Enteractinococcus fodinae: one gene and its partner. The protein of the gene in region 2 interacts with the protein of the main gene of each other region in a pairwise test. Links are inferred from orthologs where the notes say so. Each region holds a gene or a part of one and is shown on either strand. Other genes may lie near its edges.

The links.
Region 1: the proteins of nth (region 2) and aceE interact in binary tests that used the Escherichia coli proteins (3 or more experiments, as listed by UniProt). The link is inferred for Enteractinococcus fodinae from one-to-one orthologs.

Annotation. Positions count from the first base shown.
Region 1 is NZ_JAVDYJ010000001.1:1,258,348-1,262,110, forward strand. Bases 86-3,344 are described here. They hold aceE (pyruvate dehydrogenase (acetyl-transferring), homodimeric type), read right to left. Parts: upstream 3,037-3,344; coding sequence 286-3,036; downstream 86-285. Other genes in these bases: J2S62_RS05925 (PucR family transcriptional regulator), read right to left, coding at 86-125; J2S62_RS05935 (DUF3052 domain-containing protein), read left to right, coding at 3,303-3,344. Outside these bases: more of J2S62_RS05925, read right to left, coding at 1-85; more of J2S62_RS05935, read left to right, coding at 3,345-3,740; J2S62_RS05940 (redoxin domain-containing protein), read left to right, coding at 3,740-3,763. UniProt on the Escherichia coli protein: Component of the pyruvate dehydrogenase (PDH) complex, that catalyzes the overall conversion of pyruvate to acetyl-CoA and CO(2).
Region 2 is NZ_JAVDYJ010000001.1:596,121-599,466, forward strand. Bases 164-3,005 are described here. They hold nth (endonuclease III), read left to right. Parts: upstream 164-1,114; coding sequence 1,115-1,897; downstream 1,898-3,005. Other genes in these bases: J2S62_RS02755 (acetate--CoA ligase), read right to left, coding at 164-952; J2S62_RS02765 (NUDIX hydrolase), read left to right, coding at 1,898-2,707; J2S62_RS02770 (hypothetical protein), read left to right, coding at 2,807-3,005. Also shown: more of J2S62_RS02755, read right to left, coding at 1-163; more of J2S62_RS02770, read left to right, coding at 3,006-3,346. UniProt on the Escherichia coli protein: DNA repair enzyme that has both DNA N-glycosylase activity and AP-lyase activity. The DNA N-glycosylase activity releases various damaged pyrimidines from DNA by cleaving the N-glycosidic bond, leaving an AP (apurinic/apyrimidinic) site.

The DNA.
Region 1 (3,763 bases), 660 kb from region 2 along the record:
CAAGGTAGCGAGGTGTTCAGCTGGTGCAATACTGCGGTTTTGAGCTCACCAAGGTGGGCTCGGACTGCAGCTTTGGCTTCAGCCGAAACTGGCCTCGGGATTTTAGCTGACCAGCTATTTTTCATTTAGGCAGCGCTCTTTAACAGGCTGATGGAAGGGATTGATATTGCTGCGGAGAAGAGAGGTGGCACGGCACCTATCGTATCCCAGCCGTTGGTTTATGTGCTGGAAAACACTCAGGCCGCCGGGGTGTCCCGACGGCCTGAGCATAAAGTGGGGCGGTTGTTAGGCGTCGCCACCAGCAGTTCCAGTGGTACCGGCATTCACATCGTCAAGGCGGTATTTCGAGAACGCCGAGGAAGCGGTGCCTTTATCGACTTCGCCATCTTCTTCCAGCAACTGCAACGCGCGTACCACTACGGAGTGGGTGTCGATTCCGAAGTAGCGACGTGCTGCCGCGCGAGTGTCAGAGAATCCGAAATCATCGGCACCTAGGGTGGCGAATTTATTCGGAACGTATTGGCGGAGTTGGTCGGGCAAGAGTGTTGCGAAATCGGTCGTAGCTACGACCGGCCCCTCGGTGTCTTGCATGACCTGGGTAATGTAGGGCACCCGTGGCTCTTGATCTGGTTTGAGTAACTGATCGCGTTCCGCGGCGACGGCGTCACGGCGCAGTTCATTCCAGCTGGTGACTGACCATACATCCGCTGAGACGCCCCAGTCATCAGCTAAGACCTGTGCGGCCTCGATGACCCATGGCAGAGACACGCCGGAACCGAAGAGGTTGACCTTCGGACCACCGATGTCAGAGCTTGAGAAGCGATAGATACCACGAATCAAACCATCAACATCTAGATCTTCTGGCTCTTCCTGGTGGGTGATGGGCTCGTTGTACACGGTCAAGTAGTACATGACGTTGCGGACCTTGTCGCCCATGTCGTGGTCGCCGTACATCTCGTAAAGGCCATTGCGCACGATGTGCGCGATTTCGTATGAGAAGGCCGGATCGTAGTGTTTCACACCAGGGTTGGTGCCAGCCAGGATCGGTGAGTGACCGTCCATGTGCTGGGTACCTTCACCGGCAAGGGTTGTGCGACCTGCTGTAGCACCGATCACGAAGCCACGGGTCAGCTGGTCGGCGGCAGCCCAGAAGCTGTCGCCGGTGCGCTGGAATCCGAACATCGAGTAGAAGATGTAGATCGGAATCATGATCTCGCCGTGCGTTGAGTAGGACGTGCCGGCAGCGGTGAGTGCGGCGGTGGCACCTGCTTCGTTAATGCCAACGTGCCACAGCTGGCCTTCTGTTGATTCCTTATAGGACAGGAACAGGTCACGGTCCACAGACATGTAGTTCTGACCGCGCGGGTTGTAAATCTTGGCGGTGGGGAAGAACGAGTCCATCCCGAAGGTGCGTGCCTCATCCGGAATAATCGGCACGATACGCTTGCCGATATTCTTATCCCGCATCAAGTCGCGAAGCAGTCGAACAAAGGCCATCGTGGTAGCGATCTGCTGCTTACCCGAACCCTTACGGGCGTGCTTATATGTAGATTCCGGGGGCATCGGAAGTGGGGCGTATTTCTTGCGGCGCTCTGGGACATAACCGCCAAGCTTCTTGCGGCGTTCTTGGAGGTATTTGATTTCCGGTGCATCCGGGCCCGGATGGTAGTACGGCATGGCGTACTGATCTTTTTCGATTTCTTCATCGGAAATCGGGATGCGGTGGCGATCGCGGAAGACCTTGATTTCGTCGATCGACAGTTCTTTCATCTGGTGGGTCGAGTTGCGTCCTTCAAAGCCGGTCCCCAGTCCGTAACCCTTAATCGTGTGGGCCAGAATGACAGTGGGGCGGCCTTTGTATTCGACAGCTGCCTTGTAGGCGGCGTAGACCTTCTTGTAGTCATGGCCACCGCGTTTCAGGCCCCAGATTTCATCATCGGTCATGTCGGCAACGAGCTCTTTAGTCGTCGAAGACCGGCCGAAGAAGTGCTCACGTACGAAGCCACCGGACTCAGCTTTGTATGTCTGATAATCACCATCCGGAGTTTCATTCATAATGCGAACGAGTTCTCCGGTGTCATCTGCTTCCAGAAGTGGGTCCCATTCACGGCCCCAGAGAACTTTGATGACGTTCCAGCCAGCACCGCGGAAAGAAGCTTCCAGTTCTTGGACGATCTTGCCGTTGCCACGAACCGGGCCGTCGAGGCGCTGGAGGTTACAGTTGATCACGAACGTGAGGTTGTCCAGTTTGCTATTCGCTGCAACGTGGAGAGCACCGCGCGATTCGGGTTCGTCCATCTCACCGTCGCCCAGGAACGCCCACACGTGTTGATCAGAGGTGTCTTTGATGCCGCGATCGTGGATGTAGCGATTGAACTGTGCTTGATGGATCGCGTTGATAGGCCCAATACCCATGGAGACTGTGGGGAACTGCCAGAACTCGTCCAGCATTTTCGGGTGAGGGTAGGACGGGAGTCCATTTGGTGCCTGTGATTTTTCCTGGCGAAAACCGTCGAGCTCTTTTTCGCTCAAGCGGCCTTCCAGGTAAGCGCGAGCATAGTTACCAGGTGAGGAGTGTCCCTGGAAGAAGATCTGGTCCCCGCCGCCAGGATGGTCTTGGCCGCGGAAGAAGTGGTTGAGGCCGACTTCGTAAAGCGTTGCTTGTCCCGCATAGGAGGAGATATGGCCCCCAACGCCCACGCCGTCACGCTGTGCACGCTGGACGATGGCAGCAGCGTTCCAGCGTAGATAGTTGCGATAGCGGCGTTCTAGCTCTTCATCGCCCGGGTATTCCGGTTCTTGGTCAGCCGGAATCGTGTTGACATAGTCGGTGGTGGTGACCATCGGGACGGCGACTGATTTGGTACCGGCACGCTGTAGTAGATGGCGCATGATGTACTCAGCGCGTTCGGTGCCTGCCGCGTCTACAAGCGCGTCGAAGGACTCAATCCATTCCGATGTTTCCTCAGGATCTTTGTCTGGTGCGTGGTCGGTCAAACCACTTAGAATGTCGGAGCTTTCTTCAGCTGTACTCACAGTGACCTCTTTCTTTTCAGTAACGACGGTGTGTTGTGTCGTTAGTAGGCGCGCAGGTGATCGCTGTTGTGATCAGCTGCGTTACGTCAAAGGGATCTCATGGGGATTCTACCCTTGTCCGTAGTGCAATACACCCAATCAGTCGCGCTAGTACTTTCACTGAAACCCCCGCTTTCGAAACTTGGGGCACGATATGATGAGATGATGTTGCTAATAGCTCAAGAATTTTGAAAAATAGAGTATCCACAAATTGTAAAAGGAGTGTTGTGAGCAACTCGGCGTCTGGTAAAAACCCAGATAACAATCATTATATTGCTGAACTCGAACTAGCTGTTGGGAATTTGATCCAAGAGCTTGGTTGGGATGAAGATATCGACTTCGAGTTTCGGAATGGTTTAGAGGACGCCCTGGGCGAAGAGTTCCTCACAGAAGAAGACCAAGAGCCCGTTGATGCAGTGCTCCTGTGGTGGCGCAGCGATGATGGCGATGTCTCAGATCTCACTGACGCGCTCGCGGACGCTGATAAAAATCTTGACCAAAACGCGCCGATCTGGTTGCTAGTACCGCGTGCTTCGCAGCCCGGACATGTATCTCCGACAGATATTTCTGAAGCCGCCACTGTGGCTGGCTTCCGCGCTACCACTACAGCAGGCGTATCAGAGCACTGGCTGGCCACCCGTTTAGAGCCAGCGGTTGCACACTAATGTTAGCGCCGGCCCTACGCGAT
Region 2 (3,346 bases):
CGTAGATCACTTGGGTAGCGCCGTTGGACATCGGCCCGTAGACGATATAAGAATGCCCGGTGACCCAGCCGACGTCTGCGGTACACCAGAACACATCGGTTTCGGGCTGTAAATCGAAGGTGTCCCGGGCCGTGGCGGTGACCTGGGTCAGATAACCACCGGTTGTGTGCATAATGCCCTTGGGCGTACCGGTGGTTCCCGAGGTGTAAAGGATAAACAGTGGGTGTTCGGCTTCAACCCAGACCACCTCGTGTGCGGTGGGCTGAGCATCGACGACCTCGTGGAACCACTTGTCGCGGCCTTCAATCCAGTCAATGTTTTCGTCATTGCGTTGTACGACCAGCACGTGGTCGACGCTGTGACCGGGTTCCGCCAGCGCATCGTCGACAATGGGTTTGAGCATATTGGGCTTGCCGCGGCGGTATGAACCGTCGGCGGTGATGACGACTTTGGCTTGGGCATCATCGATACGCGAGCGCAGCGCATCGGCGGAGAAGCCACCAAAGACCACCGAGTGGACCGCACCGATCCGTGCACACGCCAGAATGGATACGACGGCTTCGACCAGCATGGGCAGATAGATTGCCACCCGGTCTCCCGTGGTAACTCCCAGAGCTTCCAGGGCGTTAGCGGTCTGGGACACTCTGTCCTGCAGCTGCGCGTAGGTCACGGTCTTGGTGTCACCTGGTTCGCCCTCAAAGTACAGTGCGACCCGGTCGCCGTTGCCGGCAGCCACATGACGGTCCACCGCGTTATAGCACGCATTGGTGGTGCCATCGGCAAACCAGCGGGCAAACGGCGGGTTTGACCAGTCCAGTACTTCTCTAAAGGGGGTCTGCCAGTACACTTCGTTGCGGGCGCGTGTAGCCCAATATTCCAGGCGATCCCGGTCGGCGTCGGCGTACAGCTCGCGGGCCCGTTGGATCGTTTCGCGTTCATGTGTGGTAACCATGAGACTCCTTCAATTTGTCGTGATCGTCGTCACATCTAGGGTCATGGTAGGGCGTTTTATGATGCTGATCAAAACGGGTATGCGTTGAACGGTCACGTGAGGGCCGGCGAGCGGTCACCGGCTTAGGATAAGAGAGTTGGTCGGTTGAGAGAAGGGGAGCACGTGAGCGACGAAACGCCATTGGCTACGAAGCGTCGAGCCCGGAAAATTTTCCGGGTACTCGGTGAGGTGTTTCCGTACGCCCACGCAGAGCTGGACTTCACCAACCCGTTTGAACTGTTGGTCGCCACGGTCCTGAGCGCTCAGACCACCGATATTCGCGTCAACTCGGTTACCCCCGAGTTGTTTTCCCGCTATCCGGATGCTCAAACCATGGCACAGGCGTCTGAAGTCGAACTGCAAGACATCATTCGGCCCACCGGGTTCTATAAAAACAAAACCCGGGCCCTGCTGGGACTCTCGCAGGCCATCGTCGACGAACACGACGGACAAGTCCCGGGCACCCTGGAAGACCTGGTCAAACTGCCCGGTGTGGGACGCAAAACCGCCTTCGTGGTGTTGGGCAACGCATTTGGCGTGCCAGGTATTACCACCGATACGCACGTGATCCGGTTAGCCAATCGTCTCGGACTGACCGACAGTACCAACGCCAACATCGTGGAACGTGATCTCGCCGCACTGTTTGACCCCAAGGATTACACCGAGCTATCGCACCGGCTGATTTTCTTGGGGCGACGGATCTGTCATGCTAAACGTCCCGCCTGCGGTGCCTGCCCGGTGGCCAAGTGGTGTCCCTCCGCGGGTATCGGTGAGACCAACCCCGAAGCCGCCAAAGCCTTACTATCCTATGAGCTCGCCCCGGGACGCGAACACATCCACCAGGCACTGCTCAACGGTGCCACACGTGCCGAGCTGCGTGCGGCCGGCTATCAATGGGAGGTCTAAATGCAACTTGAAGGCGCACTTGCCGATCTGTTGGCATTAGTTCACACGCACGGTACTGTTCATCCGGAGATCGCCAACCGCGTGACCGTTTCACCGGCGTCAGCCCTACCGCACTATGACCAAACATGGTGGTCCTATAAAGTGCGGCCACTGGAAAACCCGCGGGACGCTTCCGTGCTGTTGCTGTTTGGTTCCATGGATGACCGCCCGGCGACATTCCAGCGAACCATCGTCCCCAAAGAACTCGATGTGTTGCTGACCCAGCGCTCCATGGTGTTACGTAACCACCCGGGCCAGGTGTCATTTCCCGGTGGGGGTCTCGAAGCCCAGGATGCAGACGCAGTTGCTTGTGCTATTCGGGAAACCCATGAAGAAACCGGGGTCGATCCCACCGGCATTATCCCCGTCGGCCACCTCCCAGCATTGCCCTTATCAGTGTCCAACTTCCGGGTAACGCCGGTGGTGGGCTGGTGGCAGCGGCCCAACGAAATGATCACCACCACAGAAGCGACCCGGGTCTTCCGGGTGCCGGTGGGCGATCTAGTGGACCCGAACCTACGAGTTACCGCCGTCGCGTTCGACAAATCCGCCAAACACCGCTTTGGCACCCCAGCCTTCACCGTTGGTGGCACCCTGGTATGGGGTTTCACCGCCATGGTCCTAGACCGCGTACTCCAACTGTTGGGCTGGGCCGAGCCGTGGGACCCGCGATACAAAATCGACATCACCGGTTGGGACGCTACCAAACCTGTACCCCCTGCCTACTTCGATCCGGACCATACCGAGATCGACCTTAGCGGGCAGCGCTAACGGCTCCTTGCTTTCCACAGGGCTGCTGGTGAAACCGGCATTATCCACATCACGCAGCCTGAGCGCCTGAGCGTTGTTGGGTTCGTCAATGCTTAAGGCATGACAACCACGCAACGGAAGCCCACACGGGGCGAGAAAACACCACCGGTCAGCACTGCGACCGTCATGGTGGACACGCAGGGGGCCACACCACAGGCCACGGAATTCGTGTACGCCGTGATCGCGGCCCTGGGTCTAAACCTCGTCGAACTGACCGATACCGGCGAGCAGCCAGTGGCCGCCAGCATCCAAGTCTGGGGCAATACGATTTCAGCGGGTAACCAGCAGTGGCACTATCCCGACCACGAGGCAGCCTTTGAACAGTGGTTGGTCACCACCTGCTTTCGCCGAGTCAAAGACTCCACCGTCTGGGCAGTCGTCCAAACCGGCGTCGAGGTTTTTCCGTTGTTGGCGGCGGCCATGGCATATGCGCATGCCGACGACGGTGCGTTACTTATCGACGCTGACGCCACAGGAAAACTCAGCGAGACCATCCTCGAAGCCTCCGGTCATCGCATCGAACCCCTTACATTCGACCAGGACCTGCCCTCTGCGCATATTTACCTCTTGAACGCCCCCAGATGGCACCATGTCGCCCTG